2 regions of the Vibrio sp. VB16 genome follow, and region 1 is predicted to be linked to the other one. Evidence: riboswitches for the same ligand, from Rfam matches in the RefSeq annotation. Region 1 holds a riboswitch; the other holds the start of a gene.
The links. Region 1 has a riboswitch for cobalamin ahead of IUZ65_RS17995 (sirohydrochlorin cobaltochelatase). Riboswitches for the same ligand answer to the same signal wherever they lie in the genome.
Positions count from the first base shown of each region.

Region 2: another riboswitch for cobalamin. It lies ahead of IUZ65_RS15960 (TonB-dependent receptor domain-containing protein); the one in region 1 lies ahead of IUZ65_RS17995 (sirohydrochlorin cobaltochelatase).

Region 1 is NZ_CP087591.1:310,517-325,837, forward strand. Features, by position in the region: gene IUZ65_RS17970 (cobalamin biosynthesis protein) at 1-196, opposite strand, end outside; gene cobI (precorrin-2 C(20)-methyltransferase) at 209-973, opposite strand; gene cbiE (precorrin-6y C5,15-methyltransferase (decarboxylating) subunit CbiE) at 966-2,219, opposite strand; gene IUZ65_RS17985 (precorrin-8X methylmutase) at 2,224-2,877, opposite strand; gene IUZ65_RS17990 (cobalt-precorrin-5B (C(1))-methyltransferase) at 2,865-4,082, opposite strand; cobalamin riboswitch at 4,184-4,354, opposite strand; cobalamin riboswitch at 4,853-5,033, shown strand; gene IUZ65_RS17995 (sirohydrochlorin cobaltochelatase) at 5,205-6,239, shown strand; gene IUZ65_RS18000 (ABC transporter ATP-binding protein) at 6,282-7,199, shown strand; gene IUZ65_RS18005 (ABC transporter permease) at 7,192-7,929, shown strand; gene IUZ65_RS18010 (FecCD family ABC transporter permease) at 7,926-8,876, shown strand; gene IUZ65_RS18015 (ABC transporter ATP-binding protein) at 8,869-9,606, shown strand; gene IUZ65_RS18020 (ABC transporter substrate-binding protein) at 9,560-10,339, shown strand; gene IUZ65_RS18025 (4Fe-4S binding protein) at 10,535-11,800, shown strand; gene IUZ65_RS18030 (hypothetical protein) at 11,803-12,030, shown strand; gene nifJ (pyruvate:ferredoxin (flavodoxin) oxidoreductase) at 12,039-15,321, shown strand, end outside.
Region 2 is NZ_CP087590.1:3,495,665-3,510,985, reverse strand. Features, by position in the region: gene IUZ65_RS16000 (Lrp/AsnC family transcriptional regulator) at 1-305, shown strand, start outside; gene lexA (transcriptional repressor LexA) at 412-1,035, shown strand; gene IUZ65_RS15990 (class I SAM-dependent methyltransferase) at 1,095-1,925, shown strand; gene dinF (MATE family efflux transporter DinF) at 1,986-3,338, shown strand; gene sthA (Si-specific NAD(P)(+) transhydrogenase) at 3,403-4,803, opposite strand; gene fabR (HTH-type transcriptional repressor FabR) at 5,027-5,650, shown strand; gene IUZ65_RS15970 (YijD family membrane protein) at 5,653-6,024, shown strand; gene trmA (tRNA (uridine(54)-C5)-methyltransferase TrmA) at 6,075-7,184, opposite strand; cobalamin riboswitch at 7,315-7,543, shown strand; gene IUZ65_RS15960 (TonB-dependent receptor domain-containing protein) at 7,580-9,445, shown strand; gene murI (glutamate racemase) at 9,616-10,422, shown strand; gene IUZ65_RS15950 (RNA recognition motif domain-containing protein) at 10,391-10,843, opposite strand; rRNA gene IUZ65_RS15945 (16S ribosomal RNA) at 11,529-13,081, shown strand; tRNA gene IUZ65_RS15940 (tRNA-Ile) at 13,221-13,297, shown strand; tRNA gene IUZ65_RS15935 (tRNA-Ala) at 13,425-13,500, shown strand; rRNA gene IUZ65_RS15930 (23S ribosomal RNA) at 13,885-15,321, shown strand, end outside.

The DNA.
Region 1 (15,321 bases):
AGATGAAGATATGACCGTCATACTGACTAAATCTATCAGCCACAAAGCTCGATAACGGCAGCGTCAATAGTGTCGCGCCTGGTGACACTTCTAACGCAATTGGGGCAACAAAGAGATCGGCAAAAGGGAGCGCCCTTTTCAGCTTAGCCCCTTGTTTTTCGCCCGCTACGGTGATGGTGTAAATCGCAAGTTTCATCTTCTCACCTACTTATGCTACCGACTGTTTGCCGCGCAAGACGCCACGGCGGCTACGAATCGATAATTGCACCATAGAGAAATAACGATGCTCTTCCGGTACTTGGTCGAGATCATGGTAGATCTCTTGTTTATCGGTGCTAGCGTGAGACACATACGTCGCCATATCGCTCAGACCAAGTTGTTTCAGTTTCGCCGACAACTGAGGGATCATTCGACCTGCTTTGATAAGCATGATGGTATCGAATTCTTTTACTAGAGTGTCAAGGCTCTCAATTCCGTAGGTCGCTGGAACGACGCAAAAACGTTCCATACCATCCGCCAACGGTATCTTTGTCGCCGCAGGAACCGCCGTAATTGAGGTAATTCCTGGCACAATAATCGGCACAATTTCGGGGGCTATTTCATCAAGCTCTTCTTGAATATAGGCCCATGTGCTGAAGACTGATGGGTCACCTTCGGTAACGAAAACCACGGATTTACCCTGCTTGAGACGATCAAGAATGGTCATTGCGGCTACACGCCATGCCGGAACATTTACGCTCGCGTCACGAGTCATGGGGAAATGCAAAAAACAACGCTCTCCCGGGATAGCTTCTTCTGGCAATGCGCCGCTCACGATCTCCCAAGCAAATGAATCCGCTTTTCCTTTATTTTTTTCTGGAATCGCTACAACGTCAGCTTCTTGAATTAGTCGCGCCGCTTTCAGCGTCAACAATTCACTATCACCGGTACCGACACCAACCGCGTATAGTTGACCAAATTTGCCGTTATTCATTAATTTCTCCCGAAGGGTGTTTAGATTTCACAATTGAAAAGAGGTGGATAGGATTTTCCGCCTGATAGCGAAGGTATTGCGCCAGTGGTTGGGTATTAGAGATATTCACTAGCTGTGCATCAAAATTGAGGTCGTTAGATTTGGCCCATTGATAAATGTCTACGACAGTGTCCATCGTGACGGCTGAAACGACTAAGCGGCCACCGATATTGAGTGCGGCCCATACATAAGAAAGAATATCGTTCATCGCACCTCGACTCCCACCAATGAAAACCGCATCGGGACTAGGCAGGTCTGTCAGCGCATTCGGGGCAGCGTCAGAGATAAGCTGAACATTATCGGTCGCATGCGCGCGTATATTCGCTTCAATGTTTTCAAAGCAAGTTTGATTGCATTCCACAGCGAACACCTTGCCTTTTGTGGCAAATTTAGCGGACTCTATCGAGATAGACCCTGAGCCCGCGCCGATATCCCAAACCGTGTCTTCTGACTGAATGCACATACTGGTGAGAGCAAGATGTCGAACCGCTTGCTTAGTAATCAGTCCCTTTTGTGGCATACGCATGACAAAGCTATCATCACTAGAAAACTGACCATTTCCGCCCCATCTTGCGTGTATTTCCCGTTGCGCGACAATGATATTCAATCCATCGAACAGGATGTCACTGCAGGCCAGTTCTTCGACCGAAAACGAGCGAATGCGCTCTGCCGTCCCACCGAGTTGCTCACAGACGGTGAGTCTCCAGCCGGTTTCATTGAACTGTTGCATGTGCTTTGCCACAATTTGCGGCGTGTTTTTATAATCCGTCAAGATCGCAAACAGGCTACCTGACTGCATCTGTGCCACTATTCCAGCACGCTCTCTACCATGGCAGGAGAGAAACTGAGCCGTCGACCACGTTAATCCCAATCGGGAAAAAGCAAGTTGGGCCGAACTTTGGGTTGGAATGAACAGAAGTTCTTGTGCCGGTAACCTTTTTAGTAAGGTTGTTCCGATTCCAAAGAAAAGAGGGTCTCCGGATGCAAGAACCACAACATCCCCTTCTTCAGACGCATCAATCACCTTGTTTAACCAGACTGAAAAACCCTGGGTCATATCGAGAAAGGCACCATCGAATTGAGGAAACCATGCCATATGACGAGGATGGCCTGCGACAACTCTGGCTTTCGACACGGCATTAACTGCCCTGCTGGTTAAGCTCATACAACCATCTTCAGCAACACCAATTACCGTAATACTTGCCATATATTTATACCGTTTGATAGAGAAGTGCGTGAATAGTTGACACCACAATAGGGCTACCGCCTTTGCGGCCGACACTTGCAATATAAGGCACCTTGTTCTGGTCAATGAGGGCCTGTTTGGACTCTTTAGCTTTAACAAATCCGACAGGGATACCAACGATTAGTGCCGGTTTTATCTCTTCCGCTTCCACCATCCTTAGTACTTCAAACAGCGCAGTAGGGGCATTACCGATGCCAATTATCGCACCATCTAGTAAGCCCAGATCCCGTGCTCGACGCATAGCCCAAATAGCTCTGGTTTCACCCTTCGCTTTCGCAATGGTGATCACCGCTTCGTCGCTGATAAAACAGTGTGTATCATTTTTATATACCGATAAACGTTGGGCGCTTAGGCCGCTGGTGATCATCGTCACGTCACTAATAATCGGACAACCTGCCTTTAGCGCTTCAATTCCTGCTTCGACCGCCCCGTCACCAAACCGAAACAACTGAGCAAACTCAAAATCACCCGTGGTATGAATGGCCCTTCGCACAACGGGCCACTGCTTCTCGTTAAACTGGTGGCCACCGTGAAATTGGCGGACCTCGTGATCGATAATAGAGAACGAATCATTCTCTATTACCTGCCCTTGCTGGGTCATCTGTTTCATTGTGTCCATGTCTTTTCACCTGAAATTGGGTCAATAGGTTTACTGGGGGTTGATATCGAATTTACATCGGAATATCGGGCTAAAGGTTTACCGTCGAAATCGATTAAAACAACGTCGATATCTAACGCATTTGTTACATAACGGTCCGCATGAGTTTTTGCCTCCTGACACAAGCGCTCAAGAAACAACTCTGGCTGGTTTTCTCTAACCAGTTCTAATACATGGCGTCCGGTGTTTGCGTCAGAAATTTTATCGCATAAGAAAGAGGGTACATTTGCCTCTCTGGCAAGCTTGCTAAGATGTTTAAAATCGATAGCATGACCAGATACATGAGTCATCATTCGACCGGAAATTAATTTGCCTAATTTACCGATCATGACCACCAAAGTGACGCGCTTTAAGTGAAAGCGTTTCGCCGCTCTTAACCCAACGCCAATAAAATCACCGGCCTGAATAAACGCCAATTCTGTCAGTTCTGGCCATTGCTTGATCGCCGATTTTTCTGAACGGCTACCCGTGGTCAAAATAACGTGTTCTAGGCCATTGCTTTTTGCAACCTGAACCGACTGTCTTACTGACGCCGCATAAGCAGAGGTAGAAAATGGCTTCACCGTTCCACGCGTGCCCAAGATGGAGATTCCACCAATCAAACCTAGCCTTTCACTGATGGTCTGTTTCGCGGCTTCTACTCCTCCGGGAGCCGAAATAGTGAGTTCGAGCCCAGAATAGGGTTCGCCCAAAGCATTATTGCCGTTTGGTGGAGATGTTAACGTTAAATGATCCCACTCTAGTTGCACCATTTCGAGGATATTGGCCCTAGGTATCGGATTGATAGCGGGTTCGCCGACCGGAAGTTCAAGGCCCGGAAGCGTCACGGTTGCTATCCCTTCCCCGCCTTTGAGTTGAATTCCGGGATGATGACTCCATTTAGCCGTACACTGAATTTCTAGACCATGGGTACAGTCGGGGTCATCTCCCCCATCTTTAATAATACCGGCCAGTACTTGCTTAGCTTGTCGTTCAACGATTCGTTCTAAACGAACCAGCTGAAACGTCACAAAATCTCGATTGGGAAGTTGAATGTTTATTTGAGAGAACGGCTTATCCGAAATAAGCATCCGCACCGCCGCGCGAGCCGCCGCGGCCGCACAAGCTCCGGTGGAATATCCCCAACGCAGCTCTTTATTGCTTTTCGAACGCTTTAATTTACCCACAAACAGAAACTCCGGCACAGTCGGGATAGTTATATATAATCAAACATTAAATGCGGCCGAAATCGAAATACAATGACTCTGAGTGATCCCGCCCAGGCTGTTTGATTGTTGGTTATTTAGCAGGTTCTGACTTACGAAGTATATATTCAATCACACAAGATTAGATATTTCGTTCACAGTTGCGGGTACAGTTCAGGAATTTAACCTGATTCACTTTATAAAATAATGCTCAGAAGATATAAACAAGCACTACTTATCACTAAATATCTTCAAAGTCTCTCATACCGCATCGATATTAAAATTGATAAATATCAATTTAGATTAAATGATAAAGTTATAATCATTAAAAATAGTAATAATTGATATGTAGTACTTTTAACAGACAAACATAAACCACTAATAACATTGAATAAAAATAGCATTTTATTGATCTCTGCGAATTTTAATCTAAATAAATTCGACGAAAAACAGTGACGGAGATCTCAAAAAAAGGACATTACGATTATAAAATCGACATATGGCTTATTTCTATCCTAAATGGGAGGGTATTTACCATAACTGACAATTTACACACAAAGTCATTGCTTAATTTGACATGGTTAAATAGTGGCACGATTCTTTTTCTTTATATGCCGCATAAAAAAACATATTTATATTTGTTGATATTAATCACTATTATAATGGATGCTTTTAAGGCAATATGTTTCTCATTCAGGTGTGATATTTATTAAAATGACCTGAACACAGAATTAATGGACATCATTCAATGCCCATTAATTCTGTGTTTAGGTGAAATAACACTTAATAGGGAATCAAGTTAGATGCTTGAGCTGTGCCCGCAACTGTAATTGGAGAGTCGGCAGACATTAGTCCACTGGATAGTATCCGGGAAGGCGCGCTGCCAGATGTTGACCCAAAAGCCAGGAGACCTGCCTGAATAATGATAAAAACTCTGAAACTAGAGTTTGTAAAGGCGAGCGGGTTACTCGTGGTTTACTGGTCTATCTATGACCAGGCCCGATATTCAATCCTGTAAGCCAATAATAATGAGCACACGAACGCCATCAATAGACTCACCATATGATGGAAAGGACGTTGTACTCAAACTTACGGAATATAAAAATGTTAAAATCTAACCGTTTTAATTATATGTTTAATATAAATAAAATACCGCGCAAGGCACTAAAGATCATCTCTATCGGGCTATTGACCACCTTGCCTCTTATCCCTGTAACTCATGCTTCTGAACCACCCGCTAAAACAGAAAAATCCGCTATTGTACTCGCCGCATTTGGTACAAGCTATGACACGGCAATCGGGTCACTTATTGGCATACAAGAACAGGTACAAAACGCCTACCCTGATACACCCGTTCGATTTGCATTTACCTCAAGTATTATTCGTAAGATCTGGCATAGACGTGCATCGGATGAGGAATATCAAAAAAATCATCCCGAGGTACCACAAGGTTTTTACCAAGTGAAGAATGTACTCGGTACGATGGCTGATCTACAAAACGAGGGCTATAAGAATATCGTGGTTCAAACGACTCTGTTATCACACGGTGAAGAGTTTATCGATCTTAAAGCCACAGTCGACGCTCTGGCTTCCATTCAGACAATAAAAGAGAAATGGAAACCGTTTAATAAGGTCGTTCTTGGACGCCCGTTAATGGGCACATGGGGATCACATCAGCCGTACCGAGAAGACTTAGACCAATTGGCTGAAGCACTCGCTAGCGATGTGAAACGAGCAAAGGAAAGCAACACTGCTTTGATCTATATGGGTCATGGTAACGACCATCTTTCTACTGGTCTCTATTATGAATTGCAAGAGGTGATGAATAAACGTTACCCCGACGTAAATATCTATGTTGGTCTAGTAGAAGGCTATCCTAACTTCGACAATATAATGGAGCAGTTAAACAATGATGCCATACAAAGTGTCACTATTAGACCTCTGATGGTTGTCGCCGGAAACCATGCAAGTATAGATATGGCGGGTGATGAAGACGATTCATGGAAAATGATGCTGTCAAAACAGAACATCAAAGTTACGCCTGTCCTCGAAGGCTTAGGTAGTAAAGAGTCGATTCAGAAGGTGTATCTTCAACACCTAATTGATGCGGCAAAAGATGCCAACATAGCCCTGCGCTAACAACGTTGATCACCTTCATTTAATAGAAAGAGCGGTACTACCATGATTTCAGATCAACATCACACCGACCACGCTTTCATCGAGGTTAAGTCATTAACCCGGTATTTTGGTAAAAGCAAAGCTGTCGATGAGATGAGTTTTTCCCTTCGTCGCGGAGAAGTATGTGCCTTTCTGGGGCCGAATGGAGCAGGAAAAACCACAACAATCAAAATGATGACTGGACTGCTCGAACCCGACTCTGGTCAGATTCTTTATGAGAAAGCAGAAAATCGCTCTGACAGACATGAACTGAGGCGATTAATCGGGGTTGTTCCTCAACACAATAATGTTGACCGAGAGCTCACCTCGGTTGAGAACCTTAAGGTTCACGGGTTATTGTACAAAATGCGCGGTGCTGACCTTGCACGAGCCATCGATGAGTGTCTCGAGTTCGCCGGGCTAACAGAGCATAAAGACAAACCGGCCTCAAAGCTATCAGGCGGAATGAAGAGAAAACTGGTTATCGCTCGCGCACTGATGCACAAACCGAAGATCTTATTTTTGGATGAGCCTACCGTGGGTTTGGACCCTCATAGTCGAAGGAAAATGTGGTCTTTTCTCAATAAAATCAACAAAGAACGCAACTGCACCATTTTTCTCACTACTCACTATATAGAGGAAGCCGAACGATTAGCGGATCGCGTTATCTTTATAGATAGCGGGAAAATAATCACACAAGGAACCGCAGAAACGCTCAAGCACAGCTTGGGGCGCTATGTTCTTGAAATAGAAACCGAGGACTTCCATCAAGAGTTTTTTGATGACCAAGAGCAAGCATTGGAAAGACTCGCTAATATCTCTAACGAACCTATGGAAACCAGTTCTAAGAAAACGAGAGTCAGAGAAACCAGCGTCAGAGAAACCACATTGGAAGATGTTTTCCTTCATTTCACTGGAAAAAGGCTAATAAAGAATGCTTGATGGTGTCGTAGGCATTTACTATCGGGAATGCACCGTATTAAAGAAAAAGATTGTCCGTGTCATATTGGCAGCAGCAGTTCCTCCGTTCCTATATCTGATGGCATTCGGCTATGGCGTAGGCAAAGGAACCACCGTTGAAGGTATCGAATATCTCACATTTTTGTTACCGGGACTTGTAGCGATGTCGAGCATGAACCATAGCTATAATATCGCGAGCGAAATCAATATCAGTCGTTTCTATCTTAAGATCTTTGAGGAGTACCTGTTGGCACCTAACCAGCGGTGGCAAATCGTGGCTGGCGAAGTGGCTTATGGTGTCACCAAAGGCATGATTCCTGTCGCTATAGTGGCAATTTATAGCGTTTTTTGTGGTATCACTTTGCATTTTTCAATTCAGTTTGCCTTGGCGTTGCTGCTGCATCTAATTGCCTTTGCGCTTATTGGTTTTATCATTTCACTCAAAATGAAAAATCATAGAGATCAGGCGACCATGAACTCATTTGTGATTACCCCGATGATGTTTCTTTCCGGTACATTTTTTCCTGTCGATCAGATGCCTATGGTTATTCAGATACTGGCCAAGTTTTCTCCACTCACTTACAGCGCAGATCTCATTCGTTCTTCTCTGTTGGATACCCCATTTAATACCTCGTCATTGGCTATATTGTTTGTTTTAACTCTCATACTGCTGTTTGTTGCTAATCGAATTGTATATAAGGTCGAAGCATGAGGTGGACATTAGTTACTCTCTTTATTGTTTGTATGCTGCTTTCAACGCTAATCGGTCCCAATTGGATCAACCCTTTTGATATGTCGCCGATCGAATACAAAATTCTGACCGAACTTCGGGTACCTAGAGTGTTATTTTCGGCCGTTATCGGTGCTATGCTCGGTCTTAGCGGCAGTATCTATCAACTTACGTTGAAAAATCCTTTGGCTGACAGCTTTACCACTGGCGCGGCTTCGTCTTCAGCATTAGGGGCCGTGTTAGCCATTTCCCTTGGCATGCCAGTTCACTTTGTCTCTGTATTTGCTTTTATAACAGGGTTAGGTGGACTCACGATGGTTTATCGGATGTCCCTAACCGCCGGTCGAATTAATCCAATTACGATGATCTTAGCAGGGGTCGTCATGAATGTGGTCGCCTCGGCGGTGATAAGCTTTTCTAAGTACTATTTTGAGGACTCACTAAACTCCATTGTCTATTGGTTAATGGGGGGTATTTTTATGGTCAACATAGAAAGGCTAACTATCTGCACCTTATTGTTTTCTGGCGTCTTCTTTTATCTTCATCGTAATTCAATGAAACTGAACATCTTGGCTCTAGATGAACACTCGGCGCAGAGCCTTGGTGTCAATGTCCATCGCCTCCGTTCTAAAGTGTTTATCGCCTCGACCTTACTGGTTTCGGTAGCGGTCAGTTTTTCAGGGATTATCGGCTTTGTTGGTCTTATCGTTCCTCATATTTCTCGCAGTCTTTTTGGCAGCGATATGAAACATAATATCTTTTATTCCAGTCTGTTTGGTGCATTTCTTCTTATGGCATCGGATACGATTGCGAGAGTGATAATTCCGGGTGGGGCTGAGCTACCCGTCGGTATTATGACGGCGGTATTCGGTGGTGCGTTCTTCTTCTATCTGTTAAAGCACCGAAGGGAGCACTTCTGGAATGGCTAATATCAAGATTCAAAATCTAGAATATCGCAGGAGCGATTTCTCCCTTAACGTCCCTTCATTAACCATAGAATCTGGTGAGAAAGTGGCACTAATGGGCGAAAACGGTTGCGGAAAAAGTACACTGATAAATTTGCTTGCTGGGTTAATAGAAAGCCCTCAACAGTCCATATTTTATCAGCAGCAACCATTGGAAGAGATCACTCATGCAGAACGGGCGAGACTGTTTTCCGTTCTACCCCAGTTTTCAGATATCTCATTTCCGTTTAGCGTCCTTGAGGTTGCGCTGCTCGGAAGATATGTCCACTTGAAAACCAATGAGTTCCAACAACAGGATAAAGACAAGACCATCGAGCTGCTGAAGTTACTGGATATCGAACAGTATAAGAAACGCAGTTATTCAGACCTCTCTGGCGGTGAAAAACGCCGAGTAATGTTAGCGCGCGTGTTAAATCAGGAAGCGCCGATTATCTATTTAGATGAGCCTAACTCCAGCTTAGATATCCGTCATACATTAGAGATATTTGACCACCTACACCAATTACCGCAGACGGTCATCACTTCTGTACACGATATCAACCTTGCGTATCGCTATTTTGAACGGTTCCTTTTCTTTAAAAAAGGGGAGCTTATCTATGATGTCCTTAGGGACCAAGTAACCCCACAACTACTCTCCGAGGTCTACGATGTTACGGTGTCTTCTGATACTACTAGCTTTAGTTTCTGTTCCTGAAGCTTTAGCCTACGAAAGAATTGTCCTACTTGCACCCGCAGCCGGTGATATATTGATTAAACTTGGCGTTCAGGACAAGGTAGTCGGCGTTACTCGCAGTAACGACGACTTCCCCAATGCGCTAAAGGTAGGTTCTCACATCAAGCCAAATGTCGAGTTGCTAAAAGGCCTAAAACCTGACCTTCTTATCATCAGCTCAAATCGATTTTTTTCTGAGTATATGTCGCAGCAACTGGACGTAGAGGTGATGAAGTACGACCCCGTCACGTTGGATCAAATTCTTACGCAAATAACAAGCTTAGGTGAGCGGGTAAATAGGCCGTCTGAGGCCGATAAACTTGTCCAAGAGCTTGTTCATATTCGCGAACAAATTCAACCATTAAGGCAGAAACCAAGGGTGGTCTTTGAAGTAACAGAAAGCCCATTTATGGTGGCAGGAGATAAGAGTATTGTGAACGGTATTATCGGCGCTGCGGGCGGCAACCTTATCGCGCCCACGGGGCGCAAGGTTGCCAAATTTAACATCGAGAGCATCCTGATTGAAGACCCGGATTACTATATCTATCAAGTCGGGCCTATGAACAAGCGCCCCACTCTGCCATCAAATAGACCAAACTACAGTATACTCAGTAGCAAATTTATGAAGGTGGACCAATTAGAATTTTCGCGGGCAAACACTCGGTCTTTCTATCTTTCATTGGAACTAAATCATCGATTTAATACACAACAATAGCTGACCTTATTTCGAGCCTAAATATATCATTGGGGGAAAACATAACTCATCATTCCCCCTAACCATTGATGAAAATCAACCTTAACCATGTTTGGACTTTTTGTATCTGAAATGGGTTGTTATCTACCTTTATACCATTCGCTATAACGCTACCATGAGCAAAAATTACGCTTATACCCTTTTGGTAGGTAGGTCATGGCTCGAAGATCTAAAAAGAAATCTAACCTTGTCGTCGAAAAAATTGCCGCTATAGCTTCGTTATTGTTGCTTATTGCCGCTTGGTGGTTTGGCGGCGTTGAGATATCTCAGCGTCAAAGCACCATGCTAAATTCGTTGCTAGAAGAGAACCAGCAACTCGTTAAGGTTGACGATAACCTTTACAAAATCATCGAAAACAACGAACAAAAAGCATGGTTAGGCGTCGGACAAGGGGTTGGCTACGGTGGTGAGCTTAGCGTCGCAATCCGTATGAATATACAAGGCACCATTGAACAAGCCAGTATCCTATCCATCAAGGACACCGCCTCTTATGTCAACAAGGTGATTGAACATGGTTTAGTGAATAAATTCCTTAGCACAATGGGCAGAAGTCAGATTCACGTAGATGCCATAAGCGGCGCAACGCTATCTTCGAATGGCATTCTCAACGCCGCGAATAATGCCGTGGACCCAATTCGTGAACAGATATTTGGCTATCGCCTAAAAGAAGCGTCTAGCCCATTTGATACGGTAGGCTTTCTTGATGGACTCGCAGTGGTGTTCTTCCTATTGGCCATTTATATCAGCCGCTCTACCAGCATCCATAAAAACAAGATGCAATGGGCCGTGATGATTTCCGCTCTGCTTATATTTGGTTTCTACTCGGCCGCATTGGTTTCTTCGGCCACCATGGGCATATTAATCTCGGGCGCATGGGCATCAGGCCTTGGAAACTATACGGCCATTATTCTTCTGATACTCAGTGTCGTTTATATCCTTTTGTTCAACAAAAATATCTACTGTCAGATGATCTGCCCGATGGGTACCACTCAACAATGTCTCTCTAAGCTTACCAACGCGAAAACCATCAGCCTTAAACACAAAGCCTTCCATTGGTTCCCAAGGCTTATTTTATTGGCGACGTTGAGCGGTGGTTTGTACTTTAGAAATCCGGCGGCATTCACCTTTGAACCATTCGGTATTATGTTCAGCATGGTGGGCTCTATCTACCTATTTATACCAACTATTTTGCTGCTTATCACCTCGTTGTTCATTCATCGTCCTTGGTGTAAAACCCTCTGCCCTATTAATGCGATGACCGACTATCTGCTCTTTATTAAAGAGTGGTACAAACAGGTAACCAAACCGAAAAGGAGCAAAAAAAATCCTACCAGAAAAAAGGACAAACTAACTCAAAACAAGCGCACCAATATACACCTCAAAAACGAGCAACCAATCGCCATTTCTGTTGAGGAGTCATAGGCATGAGAAAGCACTTTTTGTATCTATTTTATGCCGTGACATCCGGCTTCATCCTATTGGCTTTGCATCAAGACATTACCCTGGTTTTGAAAACCAGTCGTTCCAACAAACCTCAATATGTTTTTAGCCAAATCACCGATGACAATGCTGAAAAACGCAAGCAAGAAGACATGGATATCATTCGCCAGTGGGCCAAAGGATACGACCCAAGTGCTCCTAACCACGACTGAGGTAGAACATGAACATGAGCAAAAAGGTGGGTACCACCACCGATAAAAAAGAAACAGAGATTAGGATAATGGACGGCAATGAAGCCGCAGCTTCTGTCGCTTACCGTTGTAACGATGTCATCGGCATCTATCCGATCACACCATCTTCAGCCATGGCAGAGCATTGCGAAGAGTGGACGAATGACCAAGTCACTAACTTCCGAGGCGTCATACCCAGTATTTACGAGATGCAGTCGGAAGCCGGAGCGGCAGGTCTTGTACACGGGGCATTAACGGCAGGCTCTTTGGCCACCTCTTTTACCTCATCACAGGGATTGTTATTAATGGTCCCAAACATGTATAAGATAGCGGGCGAACTCACTCCCTTTGTACTGCATGTTGCGGCGAGAACAGTGGCAACACACGCCCTTTCTATCCTTTGCGATCACTCCGATGTGATGGCCGTACGTCAAACTGGCTTTGCTATACTTTCAGGTAATAACAGCCAACAAGCCCACGACTTAGCATTAATTGCTCAAGCTGCCACGTTACAAAGCCGCATCCCCTTTGTGCACTTTTTTGATGGATTCAGGACCTCTCATGAGCTAAACCACGTTCAAACTATCCATAATGACACAATAGAAAAGATGCTAGATGAAAACACCATTACGCAAAACTTTCAGCGAAGACTGACACCAGACGCCCCGACACTCAGAGGGTCTTCTCAGAACCCAGACACCTACTTTCAAGCAAGGGAAGCGGTAAACCGCTATTACGATACCTGCCCTAACATCGTCGTCGACATGATGGACAAATTTGGCGAACTTACCGGACGTCATTACCACCCTTTTCAATATATTGGTGATGAAACAGCCTCCGCACTTATCGTCGTGATGGGCTCCGCCACAAGCACCGTGAAGCAAACCGTTGCTGGATTGCAAAAAAAGGGTAAACACGTCGGTGTTCTATGCGTTCATCTATTCCGCCCCTTTTCTGTAGAGCATTGCTTAAGCGTTATACCATCAACGATTCAAAACATTGCAGTACTGGACCGGACCAAAGAACCTGGCGCCATCGGCGAACCACTTTATCTCGATATCGTTGTCGCAATTTCACGAGATTGGCACGCACACCATAACACCCCTACCCCGAAGGTTTTTGGTGGTCGATACGGTCTTTCATCTAAAGAGTTTACCCCTAACCATGCAGAGTCAATCTATACGGCTATAGAGTCTGGTACCATTTTTCAGAGCTTTACGGTCGGTATAACCGATGACGTTACCAATCTTTCGCTACCGTTAGTTCATTCAAGCATCGACTACGATGAATCAACACTCCGGGCGCTTTTTTATGGGTTAGGAGCAGACGGTACCGTCGGTGCAAATAAAAACACCATCAAAATAGTGGGCTCCGACAGCCCTTGGTTTACCCAAGGTTATTTTGTTTATGACTCCAAAAAAAGTGGGGGGATGACTACCTCTCATTTGCGATTCAATAACACCCTAATTGATGCACCTTATCTCATAGATGAAGCCGACTTCCTTGGTTGTCACCAGTTTAGCCTGCTTAAAAACAACGACATTCTTGCCCATGCCAAACGGGGTGCAACCGTTCTATTTAATTCGGTCCATTCCGCAGACGAGTTGTGGAGCCAGCTCAATTACCGCGAACAAAACCATATCCTTACAAAGAATTTAAAGATTTACACAATCGATGCCAACGACCTCGCAAACCGATACGGTATTCGCGGTCGTATTAACAATATTATGCAGCGTGCTTTCTTTTTATTGACCGAATTACTCACACCTAAGCAGGCATTTGAACGACAAAACGAAGCCATAAAACAAACCTATCAACGTAAGGGGGATAAGTTAATCCATGCCAATCTGGCGACGGTAGCGAAAACCGAAGCCGTTTTATTTGAGGTTTTACCCAATGTTAACACATTGAAAAAGCCTGAAAACGTGCCAATTGTTTCGCATCATGCCCCAGAGTTTGTAAAAAACATAACGGCTGAACTTTTACAAAACCGTGGCGATCAATTACCTGTAAGTGTCTTTCCCGTTGATGGTCAGTGGCCCACGGCCACCAGCAAATGGGAAAAACGAGATATAGCAAGTTTTGTCCCACAATGGGATAAAGAAAGTTGTACCCAATGCAATATCTGCAGCTTAGTCTGTCCTCATTCCGCTATTCGAGTAAAAGTGGTCAGCCGCACCTTGCCATTAAAGGATGCGCCTAAATCCTTCATAACTACAGACTATAAATTGCGCGATTTCCATGGTGAAAGATACACCCTTCAAATTTCACCTCAGGATTGCACTGGCTGCCAGCTTTGCGTGGATATGTGCCCTAGTCTGAATGAAAGCGATGTTTCAAAAAAAGCATTGGAAATGGTAGCTAGGGCATCAGTATCAAAAGAACAAAACCAGAATTTTGAATATTTCACCCAATTACCCGAGCTTAAACCTATCGAAATCAAACGCATCGATGCCCGAAGCAGCCAGCTTTTGGAGCCATTACTTGAGTTTTCAGGAGCCTGCTCTGGCTGTGGGGAAACCCCTTATATTAAAGTGCTCACTCAGCTGTACGGTGATCATATGCTGATTGCCAACGCAACGGGGTGCTCTTCGATATATGGAGGAAATCTACCCACCACACCTTATAGCCAAAACAAACAAGGGCAAGGGCCTGCATGGGCAAACTCCCTGTTTGAGGATAACGCAGAGTTTGGTCTGGGTATGCGGATGGCGTTAGAAAGCGAACAAGATATCGCACTGACTCAACTTAAAACCGTGCAAGACTCTCTTCCGAAACCGCTATTCGAAGATATCATCAAACTGGTTAACGATTCCTCAGTCAGAGGCATCGCGAAGCAACGCGAGAATATCAGGCACCTGAAACAACGGATTGATGAGAAACACTCAATGACACAGTATGCCAATTCATTAGTCGCAAAGTCCGTATGGATTATGGGGGGTGACGGATGGGCATTTGATATCGGCTATGGCGGCGTAGACCACGTACTAGCAGGCAAAAAAAACATCAACATCATAGTCCTAAACAATCAGGTTTACGCCAATACCGGTGGACAACAATCGAAAGCAACACCGACAGGTGCCATAGCCAAGTTTGCTAGCGAAGGTAAACAGACAGCAGGAAAAGATCTTGGTATTACCACCATGATGAATGGCAATGCCTACGTAGCCACTATCGCCATCGGGGCGAATATGAATCAGACCTTGAAAGCAATTCAAGAAGCAGAATCTTACCCCGGACCATCTTTAATTATCGCTTACGCTTCGTGCATTA
Region 2 (15,321 bases), on a different replicon from region 1:
TAGCCATTCTGAACCCAGAAAAATTAGGTAATCCATTACACATTGTTGTTGAAGTATGTATGGAGAGGGACAAAAAGCAGATTAATCAAAACTTCATAAAACAACTCCAAAGTGTACCTGAAGTGAAAGAGTGTTATCAGGTGACCGGTGAGGTGGATTTTGTACTGATTATTGATGTGGCGGACTTGCGAACTTACGAGAGGTTAAAAGAGACGATTTTCTTTAGTAATGAAAATATTAAAACGTTTAAAACGATGATCTCAATGAATCGTGCTAAGTATGAAACGCAATTGATAATTGACTAAACAGAGATGAACAATGGATCATTGGTTAAAAAATGACACCTTTCCGTTGCAAACGAATAAATACTGGATATACTCACAGTTAACTGTATAAAAAAACAGGTGACTTATGAAGCCGTTAACCCCTCGTCAACAACAAGTATTAGATCTGATCAGAGACAAAATTGAAGATTCTGGTATGCCCCCAACACGAGCAGAAATCGCTAGAGAGTTGGGTTTCCGTTCTGCTAATGCTGCAGAAGAGCATTTAAAAGCCCTTGCTAAAAAGCAAGCTATTGAGATTATCCCTGGCGCATCTAGGGGGATTCGAGTTTTGCTTCAAAGTGATGCTGTAAATGATGATTTAGGATTGCCATTAATAGGGCAAGTCGCGGCTGGCGAACCTATTTTGGCGCAAGAGCATGTTGAAGCGAATTATAAAGTTGATCCTACGATGTTTCGACCTCAAGCTGATTTTTTACTTCGCGTTCAAGGTGAAAGTATGAAAGATATAGGCATCATGGATGGTGATTTATTGGCGGTACACAAAACACAAGACGTCAGAGATGGTCAAGTTGTTGTGGCTCGTGTCGATGATGACGTCACAGTTAAGCGACTTGAAAGGAAAGGGTCTACAGTATTACTTCATGCAGAAAATGAAGATTTCTCTCCAATTAAAGTCGATCTAGAATCACAACATTTAGCTATAGAAGGTGTCGCTGTCGGTATTATTCGAAATACGGACTGGATGTAATTTATAACTTGATAATCTAAATAATAATCATTATCATCTTTAGTTCGGGAGAGATGATAATGAATGTTCCATATATAAAAGCCTCAACCAATATCAATAATAAGCCTCACTATGATGTGCCAGTTCACTTACTACAACCCATGTGGTTAAGAAGTCGAGAAAGTCTGGTTAATGATGGTTTGGTGTATGATCCTATAGCTGCTAATGCCTGTCGATACTGTCAGCTTTCTTCAGAATGCCTTTCTGGTGATATTGCTCAGAAACAATTATTGCACGCGACGATTACGAAGCTCTGCGACGAAAGAGTCGGTGCTTTTTTAAAAGATCATCCTAACGCTTGGGTATTAAATATAGGTGGAGGATTAGATACTCGATTTTATCGATTAGATAATGGCTTGTGTCACTGGGTAGAGCTAGACATTTCTGAGCACTTGCTTTGGAGGGAAAAGTTATTTCATCCAAGTGATAGATATAAATTAATCAATGGCTCCGTAGATAACTTTAATTGGGTGCAAACCCTATCTATACCGAGCAATGTGCCAGTTATTATCGTCTGTGAACAAGCGTTGTTATCGCGTTCAGAATCTGATGTGGCTCAGTTTGTCCAAAATATGAGTCGATATTTCAATCAATGTCATGCTTGTATTGTCGTAGCCGGTGACAAAGCGTCGACTCGCCTTGGGCAAAGGTTAGGAAGCCAAAACTATTTTCATGGTTTTAACAAACCAGCAGAAAAACTGTTGCAATGGTTGCCTTGGTGTAAATATATTAAATTGTTCTCACCATTTGATGATAGTTGTGGACGGTGGAAAGTTTGGCAACGTGCCATTGCAGCATTTCCAACATTAAGACATAGGCTTACTCCGATTGTCGTTGAGTTATCTTGGTAATTTAACGGGACAATGGGTGAATCACTAAGTTACACTTCCCGGCAACTTAGTGAGGTTTATGTGTCTAATTCTTTTTTGTCTACGCTTCAGAATAAATCGATTCACAAGCAAGTACTTCTTCTAGCTATTCCGATGGTTCTTTCAAATATCACCGTTCCATTGCTGGGGTTGGTTGATGCTGCTGTGATCGGGCATTTAGAACATTCATGGTATTTAGGTGGTGTCGCCTTGGGTGGAACCATGATCAGCGTGACGTTCTGGTTGTTAGGTTTTTTAAGAATGTCGACAACTGGGTTAACCGCCCAAGCTCTAGGTGGAGAGAAAAAAGAACAACTAGTTTTGGTTCTGCTTCAAGGTTTGATTATGGCCTTCGCATTCGCGGTAATATTTCTGCTTTTTCATCGAGTGGTGGCTGATATTATTTTCGATTTTAGTCGTGCGAGTAATGAGGTTAAGCACTACGGAGAGACCTATTTTGTTATTAGAGCGTGGAGCGCACCGGCTTCTCTTGCTAATTATGTCATGCTTGGTTGGTTGTTAGGCACCCAAAACTCACGAGCACCCATGTGGATGGTGATTTTCGCCAACGTTACCAATATTGCTTTAGATCTTCTTTTTGTGGTTGGATTCAACTGGGGAGTAGAAGGCGCCGCTCTTGCTTCTGTTATTGCAGAATATACAAGCTTGGTTATTGGGTTGGGTTTTATTGTTAAAACGTGGAAAAATTTTCAGTTGCCTGCTATTTCATTAATAGTACGTAAAAAAACCATAAGATTAACGAGTGGACTATCACGGTTCGTCAAACTCAATCGAGACATCTTTCTACGTTCGCTATGTCTACAGGGTGCCTTTAGCTTTATGACCTTTCAAGGAGCAACCTATGGTGATGACGTCGTCGCAGCTAATGCCGTATTGATGAGCTTTCTGATGATTATATCTTATGGTATGGATGGGTTTGCCTATGCCATTGAAGCCATGGTGGGCAAAGCGATAGGCGCGAAAAATAGAGGGGCGTTGAAAGAGTCGATAGTGGTTACGTTTATTTGGAGTTTCGTTATCTGTTTCATTCTAGGGGTCGTTTTTTATCTCTTTGGTAACAACTTAATCTCCATGATCACTGATATTGAACGTGTTAGTGAGATTGCCAGTGTGTACCTCCCTTGGTTAATAGCTATGCCATTATGCGCGATGTGGTGTTTTGTTTTGGACGGTATTTTTATCGGTGCGACAAAAGGCAAGGAGATGAGAAACAGCATGTTTATTGCCACTTGTACTTTTTTTGCAGTCTTCGGCTTGATGAGCGGTTTTGGTAATCACGCCTTATGGGCGGCGATGATAAGTTTTATGGTCATACGTGGTGTAAGTTTAGGGTTTGTTTTTGTGTTGCAGTGGAGAAGAGGTGTTTTTCTCTGAGATCTCGTTCAGGCTGAGGTATTCTTAGCCTGAACATAATGACTACCGCGTATCGTCTTTTATTTTAAAACAGACGATTAAGCCCGTTTAAAGCCGCTACTCGGTAAGCTTCTGCCATTGTCGGGTAGTTAAAGGTGGTATTGACGAAATATTCGATGTTATTCGCCTTTCCTTTTTGCTCCATTATAGCCTGCCCGATATGAATAATTTCCGCGGCGCGTTCCCCGAAACAGTGAATACCTAATATCTCTTTGGTTTCTCTATGAAAGAGAATTTTTAGGCTGCCAATATCTTTTCCTGCGATCTGAGCTCGAGCGAGGTGTTTAAACGAAGAACGTCCTACTTCATATGGAACCTTCGCAGCAGTGAGTTCTTGTTCTGTTTTACCCACAGAACTAATTTCCGGTATGGTGTATATCCCTGTAGGGATGTCTTCTATTAAGTGGGTATCAGCTTTTCCTTTCACAATGTTCTGTGCTACAAATCGACCTTGATCGTATGCAGCACTAGCTAAGCTAGGGTATCCAATAACATCTCCGACAGCATAAATATGCTCTACTTTTGTCTGATATTTTTTATTGATGCTTAGAGAGCCTCTGGCGTCAGCAGTCAATCCAGCTGATTCGAGGTTTAGTTTATCGGTATTACCCGTTCGACCATTGGCGTAGAGCAAGCAGTCAGCACGCATTTTTTTCCCTGATTGTAAGTGTATAATTACACCGTCATCAGTGGCTTCGACTTTCTCATATGTCTCGTCATTTCGGATGACAACGCCACTATTCCAAAAATGGTACGAAAGAGCATCTGAAGTTTCATTATCTAAAAATGAAAGTAAGCGATCCCGTGTGTTGATGAGATCGGTTTTTACATCTAATCCGCGAAAAATGGAAGCGTATTCGCAACCGATGACGCCTGCACCATAAATAATGATGTTTCTTGGAGTATGTCCTAGAGAAAGAATTGAGTCGCTGTCGTAAATACGAGGATGAGTAAAGTCAACGTCTTCGGGTTGGTAAGGTCTGGAACCTGTCGCGATGACAAATTTGTCCGCAGTATAATATTCTAGGCTCCCGTCAGTCTGTTTTACGGCAACCTGATTTTTATCTACAAAATGAGCTTTACCAAAAATAAGGTCACATTGGTTGCGATCATAAAAACCTTGACGAAGGCGTGTTTGCTTATCAATAACGGTTTTCGCATGGCTAAGGATATCGGCAAAAGAGGCATGCACGTTATTTACATTACGATGAAACAGTGGATTGCTATTGAATTCAATGATTCGGCTTACTGCGTGTCTCAATGCTTTCGAAGGAATCGTTCCCCAGTGCGTACATCCGCCACCAACACTTGATTCTTTTTCAATTATGGCGACATTTAACCCTGCTTTGGTTAATCCCATTGCTGCCCCTTCACCTCCAGGACCACTACCGATTACGATCACATCAAAGTGAGTTTTTCGAGCCATATTGATTCGCCTTCCATGATTGTTGTTAACATTGCTGTAGCGAGATTTTAACTTGTTATCACCATAGGTAAATGGTCATCACACTATAGAGTGGTAATGATCACGGACTTATGCAAATCTAATGGATGTTAGTTGTGCTTTTACAATGTGTATTTCTCACTGGTCCGAATTCGCGTTATAGTAATTAGACGTTAATTGGCTTTATTGGTAAAAATAACCCCCTATGGGAATTCGTGCGCTACAAAAAGAAAAAACACGCCGATCATTAATTGATGCAGCATTTAATCAGCTTAGAGCTGATCGCAGTTTCTCAAATTTGAGTTTAAGAGAAGTCGCGAGAGAAGCGGGTATTGCGCCGACCTCGTTCTATCGTCATTTCAAAGATATGGATGAGCTAGGTTTAACCTTGGTTGATGAGGGCGGATTACTCCTAAGGCAACTTATGAGGCAAGCTAGGCAGCGAATTGCCAAAGAAGGCAGTGTTATTCGAACCTCAGTAGAAACCTTTATGGAATTTATTGATAGTAGCCCTAACGTGTTTCGATTGTTATTGCGTGAACGCTCAGGTACATCGGCTGAATTTAGAGCCGCAGTAGCAAGAGAGATGCAACATTTCGTGGCTGAAATGACCGAATATTTGATAAGCACAGGAATGGATAGAGAGGAAGCTTCTATTCAGGCGGAAGCATCGGTAATCTTGGTATTTAGCTCCGGCGCAGAAGCGTTGGATTTAAGTAAAGATGAAAGAGAGGAACTAACTGAAAGGTTAGTGATGCAATTAAGAATGACCGCCAAAGGTGCTTATTGGTACAGAAAAGAGCGAGAAAGACAAAACAATAGGATATAACTATGTCGAATGAATTTAGTCCAACAAAAAGTGACTCTGCTAGAAAAACGCTACTATTAGCGGTAATTGTGGGTATGTGCAGCAATGCATTACTCTCCGTGTTGACGGTAACCGAGGTCGCTTTCTCAATTTTTCCACTGATAGCTCTGGTACTATCCGTACAAATGCTCTATCAAAATTATCTACGTAATCCTGTTTCAGAAGAACTTCCATTGGTTGGTTTGGCTTGTTTTTTTGTAGGTGCTTTCGGTTATTCAGCATTTATAAAAGCTCAGTATCCGGGGGCGGGATCGAATTTTTTCGCCATTATAGTGACGTTGTTGTTACTGTTATGGGTAGGAAAAAAACTAGGTTTCATCGCAAAGGGTGAGTAGTTAGTTAGGAATAAAAAAAACGAGCGAAATGCTCGTTTTTTTAGTTTGCTTTATTTGCGCCTTTCTAAAAGAACGCCTGCTTCCATATGGTGCGTATATGGAAATTGGTCAAATAGAGCGAATCTGATGATTTTGTGAGTTGTAGACAATAATTCGAGATTTTCTTTGAGCGTTTCAGGGCTGCAAGATATATATAAAATACGCTCATAACCTTGAACCATTCTACAAGTGTCTTCGTCCATGCCTGATCTTGGTGGATCGACAAAAATAGTGTTGCAGTTGTAACTAGCTAGGTCAATATTTGCTTGTTTTAAACGTCGAAACTCTCGTTTACCATCCATCGCTTCGGTAAACTCCTCAGCGGACATACGAATAATTTGAACGTTATCTATCTTATTTGCCGCGATATTGTATTGAGCTGAAACGACTGATGGCATAGCGACTTCGGTTGCGAGTACGCGTTCAAAGTTTTGAGCGAGGGCTAATGAAAAATTACCGTTCCCACAATAAAGCTCTAATAAATCACCGCTACTTTCTTTCGTACAGTCTACCGCCCACTCCAGCATTTTCTGAGCAACAATACCGTTCGGTTGAGTGAAGCTATTTTCTACTTGTTGATAGATATAGGTACGGCCATGAACATTTAATTTTTCAATCACATAATCACGCTCGAGCACTATTTTCATTTTTCTTGCTCGTCCGATAATATTGAGATTGAAACCTTTGCTGCTAAGCAATATCCTCAATGTTTTTGCTTCTTCAGTCCATTTATCATCAAGCTGACGGTGGTAAAGAAGAGAAACAAGCACTTCGCCATTTAAGGTTGAAAGAAAATCAACTTGAAACAGTTTTTTCCGAAGATCATCGTTATTTTTGATTCTATCTATAAGAATTGGCATCAACTCGTTAATTACGTTGCTAGCCGCAGGGAATTGGTCAACGCGAATTTTCTCACGAGTTCCTTGATTAAACATTATGTAATAAAGAGCTTCGCCTTCGTGCCAAACGCGAAATTCGGCTCTCATACGATAGTTTTGCTCTGGAGATTCAAATATTTCCAACTCAGGAACATCATATTCAACAAACATTTCGTTGAGACGATTCGCCTTCTCTTTCAGCTGTTCGTGGTAGCGATTAGAGTTTATTTCCAGGTTTGCCATAGATATGCCTTTAACTTTACACAAGGAGCGCAGATTTTATTCAATCCGGCTTGGTTGTCCAGTACTGATATGAATAAGTTTCATGTAGAAACGTAATTTTTTCCACTAGACAAGAGATATATTGATAATTAGTATCCGTTTTAGAGCTGGTGGCAATTGAAACTATAAATTGCCTGAAATGGGAATCTGGTGAAAATCCAGAACTGACGCGCAGCGGTAAAAGAGAACGAACATCTACGGTGAAAACCACACACTGCTACATCCAATGATGAGTGGGAAGTGAGATGCTAGGCGACCAATTAATATTATCATAGGTCATGCTCCTAAGTCCGAATACCTGCCAGCAAGTAAATGAACTTTCTCATTTGCTAGGACTTACGCGAACAGGATTATTAATGAACAAATCAATAATAGCGGCCGCAGTGGCATCGCTAGTTTCTGCATCACCTTTCTCTTTTGCACAATCTTCTTCTGATATCGAAACTGTCGTTGTTACGGCCAATCGTTTTGAACAGGTGGAGAGTTCGGCTCTGGCTTCAATAACGGTTATTGATAGAGAACATATAGAAGCTACGCAAGCTACCACTGCTTTAGAGTTACTGAAGAGCGTTCCTGGAATTACGGTTAATACTCTAGGGAACAAAGGCAATGCTTCTTCTATATATATCCGTGGAACGAAATCTAAGCATGCTCTAGTTTTGGTTGACGGCGTTAGAATTAATTCTCCAACGTTAGGGAGCGCATCCATTGGATTAATCCCAGCTTTTGCTATTCAGAGTATTGAGATTGTGAGAGGTCCAAGGGCTTCTGTTTATGGATCTGATGCTATTGGCGGAGTTATCGCGATAAGCACTATATCTTCAGAAGAAACCCATGAGTTGAGAGTCGGTTATGGCAGCGAAGATCATAGCCAGGTTGGTTGGCGGTCATCGGGTAATGTTTCAGAAAATACTCAAGGCTCTTTTGTAATAAACAAAGAACAAAGCGATGGTTACAAAATATATGAATTGGCCGCGGATGGCGAAGAGTTTGGCTATTCAGCCCAAACAGCATTCGGTCACATTAATCACCAACTAAATGATGAATGGTCTTTGATGTTTAGTGGATATGACAAATCGTCAGATTTCGAATACGCAGGTCAATATGACGGTTCGAAAAATCAACAAGACGATGAGTTCTATAGTTTGTCCAGTGGTGTTATATACGAAAAAGAGGATTACCTTTCTAATCTGCAGTTTTTTTTAGGTAAGAGTTCTCAGGCAACGGGTGATGCTGAAGGACAAAATGCGAAAGGAACAATAACATCTCGCCGCAATGGTGTTTCCTGGATAAATACCTATTTGGCTCTTAATAATATCGTCCTTAATGCAGGATTAGATTATTACAAAGAGAGTGCTGATAGAGGAGGTTCAAATACGGATAATTACGAAAAACTAGATAAAGAAAACAAAGCGGCATTCTTGACCTCTAGTTTTGAATTTGACCCACTAAGCGTAGAATTGAGTTTAAGACATGATGACGATAGCGTATTTGGTGGAAAGACAACTTGGAATGCGGCCGCAGGGTATCAAATCTCGAAATCACTTCAAATAGTATCCTCTATTGGTAGCGCATTTAAAGCACCCACATTTAACGACTTGTACTGGCCTGAGTCTGCTTATGATAAAGGTAACCCAAATTTAAAACCGGAAGAGTCGGAGTCAGCGGAAGTTGGCCTTCGAGGCAACTACGATGTTTTAAATTGGAGCATTACGGCATATAAAACAGAAATCGAAAACCTTATAAACTGGGCTCAAGAGAATGGAAGTGGAAAATGGACACCTTCAAATGTTGATGATGCGACAATAGAAGGTATAGAAGTCGCAATCGATTTCTATACGGGGCCAATCAACCATGAACTTGTTGCTGAATGGATGGATGCAGAAGATAAAAGTACAGGAGATGCTTTAGTTCGTATCCCTGAAAATAAATTTGCTTGGAATATGATGTATTTTTATGAAAACTTCGACCTGAGTGTGTCGGCGTTGTATACGGGAGAAAGAGCAGACAATTCTGACAAAGAGCTTGATGCTTATACTGTTGTTGATTTAGGCATAGGATATCTGGCGACGAGTTCTCTTAAATTAGGATTGCGAGTAAATAATGCTTTTGATACTGATTATGAAACAGGTTATGGGAGTAGTAGTTTCGTGACTGGCGAAGATTATTATTACAAAGGACCTGGTCGAACTGCATTTTTTACTGGTACTTATCAGTTTTAAATTGCAAAGCGGCTTTATGAAAAACCTCCAATTGTTGGACTAACTAACATTGGGGGTTTGTATGTTCAAATGCAGTGAGATATTAACAATAACAAATCCTTGCCCTTAGATAGTTGACTTTATTGTTGCCAAATAGAAACTATTAAGTAAGATCTTTCGTCTTTATCTGACTGGTTTTAACTTTGCCACAGCAAGCTAATATCCTTATCTTCGATTCTGGCGTTGGTGGATTGTCAGTTTATCAAGAAGTCTGCAAAGAACTTCCTAACGCAAACTATATCTATCTATTTGATGACAAAGGCTATCCCTACGGAGAACTTGAGCCTGACACGCTCATTGAAAGAGTGAATGGTATGGTGCGTTATGCTACTCAGCAGCATCGGGTTGACGTCATTGTTATTGCCTGTAATACGGCAAGTACAATTGTACTTCCTTCATTACGCAAATCATTTTCTATACCCGTTGTTGGTGTTGTACCGGCAATAAAGCCAGCATCTCTTATTTCAAACATTGCAGTCGGACTTATCGCTACACCTGCAACGGTAAAGCGAGAGTATACTCAAACCCTCATTAAAGATTATCTGTCTTCTGTTCCGACCAAGCTATTAGGATCGACAGAATTAGTTGATATGGCGGAGAACAAACTAAAAGGCAAACCAGTTTGTATGGAGTCTTTAACTTGTGTACTAAAGCCACTTATCGGGAAAATAGACGTAGCAGTTTTAGGTTGTACGCATTTTCCTTTGCTTAGAAATGAAATAAAACAGGTATTAGGGAATAAGGTTCGTATTATTGACTCAGGAGCGGCTATTGCGAGGAGGGTAGTTTCGTTAATTGAATATAATCATGATATGAAGAGCAAGCGAGAAATGGTTGCTTACAATAGTGCTTCTTCCAAAATAGAAGAAGCACTATATATAACGTTCAAAAAACTTGGTTTTGAAACTATTGAGACGATTCCGACTCCGGATGTTTAGGATCATTGGCGATACGTACTTTCAAAGTACGTTGCATATAATCATGATCATTTAATCCAGAAATAACATTATCAACATCACTACTGCCAACCACAACAAAACCAAAGCCGCGTCGTTTACCAGTTCGTTTGTCTTTCATTAGGCGTACGGCAAATACTTCGCCATGTTCAGAAAATACTTGACGAACATTAGTTTCGTTCGCTTTGTATGGAAGGTTACCAACATACAGTGTTGTTGTAGATGGTTTATCTTTTGGTGTTGTGGAAGAAGAAGTAGTAGAACAAGAAAGGTTAAGGATAAATGCTGATGCAACTACACCAATTACAAAAGATATAGCGGGAGAAACTGCTAATTGAGAAAAGATAGCAGCGCCAAGTACAGCGAGAGCGATTATTAAAAAGATAAATTTTTTAGAGTTCATATTTGAATACAACGTCTAGTAGATAAAAAAAATGGGATATATAGCTAACAAATATAGCTTCCTGAATACTACGGGTAACTCTGCTTAATTTCCAACCTATTGATGTGACTCTGCTCAAATGTTGAAATTTTATCCAATAAATATCTGTTTGATCGTTTTTTAAGCAAGCAGAAAAATAAATCAAAAAAGATCTTGCCAGAAAAAAAAACCTCCCTATAATGCGCCCTCACCAACACGGAGTACAGCAACAAAAAGTACAGTGAAAAATGGTGATGAGAAAAGGATCCAAAAAGATCTTGACTCATTAGAATGGAAGCGTAGAATACGCATCCCTAACTGATTGGAACTGATAAAGATTCAATGGTTAGAACGCTCTTTAACAATTTAAACCTATATCAATCTGTGTGGGCACTCGTTGATGACAATCGAAGATGATTCTCTGCTTTAGGGCACGAAATCAACAACGGTTTCAATGAACTGAGTGACCTAATTTGATGCTTATTTTGTTTTTACTTTTTTAAAAGTGAAAGCGAATTAACTTCGAACACAGTTATTTAAATATCACTCTGTTCCTTTTTATAGGAAGAGAAGGATAGAACTTTAAAGAACACTTTACTATTTAACCTTCGGTTATCTAAAGTAAAAGGCAATTTAAAGTCAGTATTCATTGAGCCAAAAAGAACTTAAATTGAAGAGTTTGATCATGGCTCAGATTGAACGCTGGCGGCAGGCTTAACACATGCAAGTCGAGCGGAAACGATGTTAACAATCCTTCGGGAGCGTTAATAGGCGTCGAGCGGCGGACGGGTGAGTAATGCTTAGGAATTTGCCCAGTTGAGGGGGATAACTATTGGAAACGATAGCTAATACCGCATACGCCCTACGGGGGAAAGGAGGGGACCTTCGGGCCTTCCGCGATTGGATAAGCCTAAGTGAGATTAGCTAGTTGGTGGGGTAATGGCTCACCAAGGCGACGATCTCTAGCTGGTCTGAGAGGATGATCAGCCACACTGGAACTGAGACACGGTCCAGACTCCTACGGGAGGCAGCAGTGGGGAATATTGCACAATGGGCGAAAGCCTGATGCAGCCATGCCGCGTGTATGAAGAAGGCCTTCGGGTTGTAAAGTACTTTCAGTAGTGAGGAAGGCAGTAAGTTTAATACGCTTATTGTTTGACGTTAGCTACAGAAGAAGCACCGGCTAACTCCGTGCCAGCAGCCGCGGTAATACGGAGGGTGCGAGCGTTAATCGGAATTACTGGGCGTAAAGCGCATGCAGGTGGTTTGTTAAGTCAGATGTGAAAGCCCGGGGCTCAACCCCGGAAGGTCATTTGAAACTGGCAAACTAGAGTACTGTAGAGGGGGGTAGAATTTCAGGTGTAGCGGTGAAATGCGTAGAGATCTGAAGGAATACCAGTGGCGAAGGCGGCCCCCTGGACAGATACTGACACTCAGATGCGAAAGCGTGGGGAGCAAACAGGATTAGATACCCTGGTAGTCCACGCCGTAAACGATGTCTACTTGAAGGTTGTGGCCTTGAGCCGTGGCTTTCGGAGCTAACGCGTTAAGTAGACCGCCTGGGGAGTACGGTCGCAAGATTAAAACTCAAATGAATTGACGGGGGCCCGCACAAGCGGTGGAGCATGTGGTTTAATTCGATGCAACGCGAAGAACCTTACCTACTCTTGACATCCAGAGAAGCCAGTGGAGACACAGGTGTGCCTTCGGGAGCTCTGAGACAGGTGCTGCATGGCTGTCGTCAGCTCGTGTTGTGAAATGTTGGGTTAAGTCCCGCAACGAGCGCAACCCTTATCCTTAATTGCCAGCGAGTTATGTCGGGAACTTTGGGGAGACTGCCGGTGATAAACCGGAGGAAGGTGGGGACGACGTCAAGTCATCATGGCCCTTACGAGTAGGGCTACACACGTGCTACAATGGCGCATACAGAGGGCAGCCAACTAGCAATAGTGAGCGAATCCCAAAAAGTGCGTCGTAGTCCGGATTGGAGTCTGCAACTCGACTCCATGAAGTCGGAATCGCTAGTAATCGTAGATCAGAATGCTACGGTGAATACGTTCCCGGGCCTTGTACACACCGCCCGTCACACCATGGGAGTGGGCTGCAAAAGAAGTAGGTAGTTTAACCTTCGGGGGGACGCTTACCACTTTGTGGTTCATGACTGGGGTGAAGTCGTAACAAGGTAGCCCTAGGGGAACCTGGGGCTGGATCACCTCCTTAAACGATGATTGCTCATGATGAGTGTCCACACAGATTGAAATAGGTTTAGAAAAGCAAAGAGATGATAACTCAGAAATATCTTCTGTTATTGCATCATGATTTTTCTTAGTTCAACTAAGAGAAAGCATAAAGCAAGAATGGGTCTGTAGCTCAGCTGGTTAGAGCGCTCGCCTGATAAGCGGGAGGTCGGTGGTTCAAGTCCACTCAGACCCACCAAACTCTCCTTTATACTGCGTTAAATTGTTCGTCGTGTATTTACATACACTTCCTTGCAATTTGCCTTGTCTAAAAAGAGTTAACTTTATTAGATTTCATGAGTTGTCAAAAAAAACACCCAACTGATGGGGTTATAGCTCAGCTGGGAGAGCGCCTGCCTTGCACGCAGGAGGTCTGCGGTTCGATCCCGCATAGCTCCACCATCTTTAAGTGTTTTTACTCTGCATAGAGAAAAGAATATTTAAAAATGGTTTTGGCTTATTTTTATAAGTATGAAATCTTTGCTCTTTAACAATTTGGAAAGCTGACTGATAAATAATTGATTATTATTTATCAAAATAAAAGTTCTCAAATCCTAAGTCTTTTAGATTTAGGTACTTGTTGTCACTTCGGTGATAACAAACCAACACACATTCAAGTGTTCTTGGAAACAGCTAACTTCGGTTAACTGTTTAATATTTGAGTCCGGCAAAATCGAAAATGTTGTCTCGCTCATTCAAATAATGAGGCAACGATAGAAACCTTGGTTGCTATTACAATAACAATTCGTTGTTATTTCGCGTAAGCGAAACCCTTTGGGGTTGTATGGTTAAGTGACTAAGCGTACACGGTGGATGCCTTGGCAGTCAGAGGCGATGAAGGACGTATTAACTTGCGATAAGCGTAGATAAGGCAGTAAAAGCCACTTGAGTCTACGATTTCCGAATGGGGAAACCCACTAGCATAAGCTAGTATTATTAACTGAATACATAGGTTAATAAGGCAAACCCGGGGAACTGAAACATCTAAGTACCCGGAGGAGTAGAAATCAACCGAGATTCCGAAAGTAGCGGCGAGCGAAATTGGATTAGCCCTTAAGCTTTTAATGATGCAGGTGAAGATTCTGGAAAGTATCGCGATACAAGGTGATAGCCCTGTAACCGACACGTCATTTTAAGTGAAAACGAGTAAGGCGGGACACGTGATATCCTGTTTGAATATGGGGGGACCATCCTCCAAGGCTAAATACTACTGACTGACCGATAGTGAACCAGTACCGTGAGGGAAAGGCGAAAAGAACCCCTGTGAGGGGAGTGAAATAGAACCTGAAACCGTGTACGTACAAGCAGTAGGAGCAGGCATTGCGTCCTGTGACTGCGTACCTTTTGTATAATGGGTCAGCGACTTATATTTAGTAGCAAGGTTAACCGTATAGGGGAGCCGTAGGGAAACCGAGTCTTAACTGGGCGTCGAGTTGCTAGGTATAGACCCGAAACCAGGTGATCTAGCCATGGGCAGGTTGAAGGTTGAGTAACATCAACTGGAGGACCGAACCGACTAATGTTGAAAAATTAGCGGATGACTTGTGGCTAGGGGTGAAAGGCCAATCAAACCTGGAGATAGCTGGTTCTCCCCGAAAGCTATTTAGGTAGCGCCTCGGACGAATACTACTGGGGGTAGAGCACTGTTAAGGCTAGGGGGTCATCCCGACTTACCAACCCTTTGCAAACTCCGAATACCAGTAAGTAATATCCGGGAGACACACGGCGGGTGCTAACGTCCGTCGTGGAGAGGGAAACAACCCAGACCGCCAGCTAAGGTCCCAAAGTATAGCTAAGTGGGAAACGATGTGGGAAGGCTCAGACAGCCAGGATGTTGGCTTAGAAGCAGCCATCATTTAAAGAAAGCGTAATAGCTCACTGGTCGAGTCGGCCTGCGCGGAAGATGTAACGGGGCTAAGCTATACACCGAAGCTGCGGCAACATAATTTATTATGTTGGGTAGGGGAGCGTTCTGTAAGCCGTTGAAGGTGGACTGTAAGGTCTGCTGGAGGTATCAGAAGTGCGAATGCTGACATGAGTAACGATAATGGGAGTGAAAAACTCCCACGCCGGAAGACCAAGGGTTCCTGTCCAACGTTAATCGGGGCAGGGTAAGTCGACCCCTAAGGCGAGGCCGAAAGGCGTAGTCGATGGGAAACGGGTTAATATTCCCGTACTTCTTATAATTGCGATGGGGGGACGGAGAAGGCTAGGTGAGCCTGG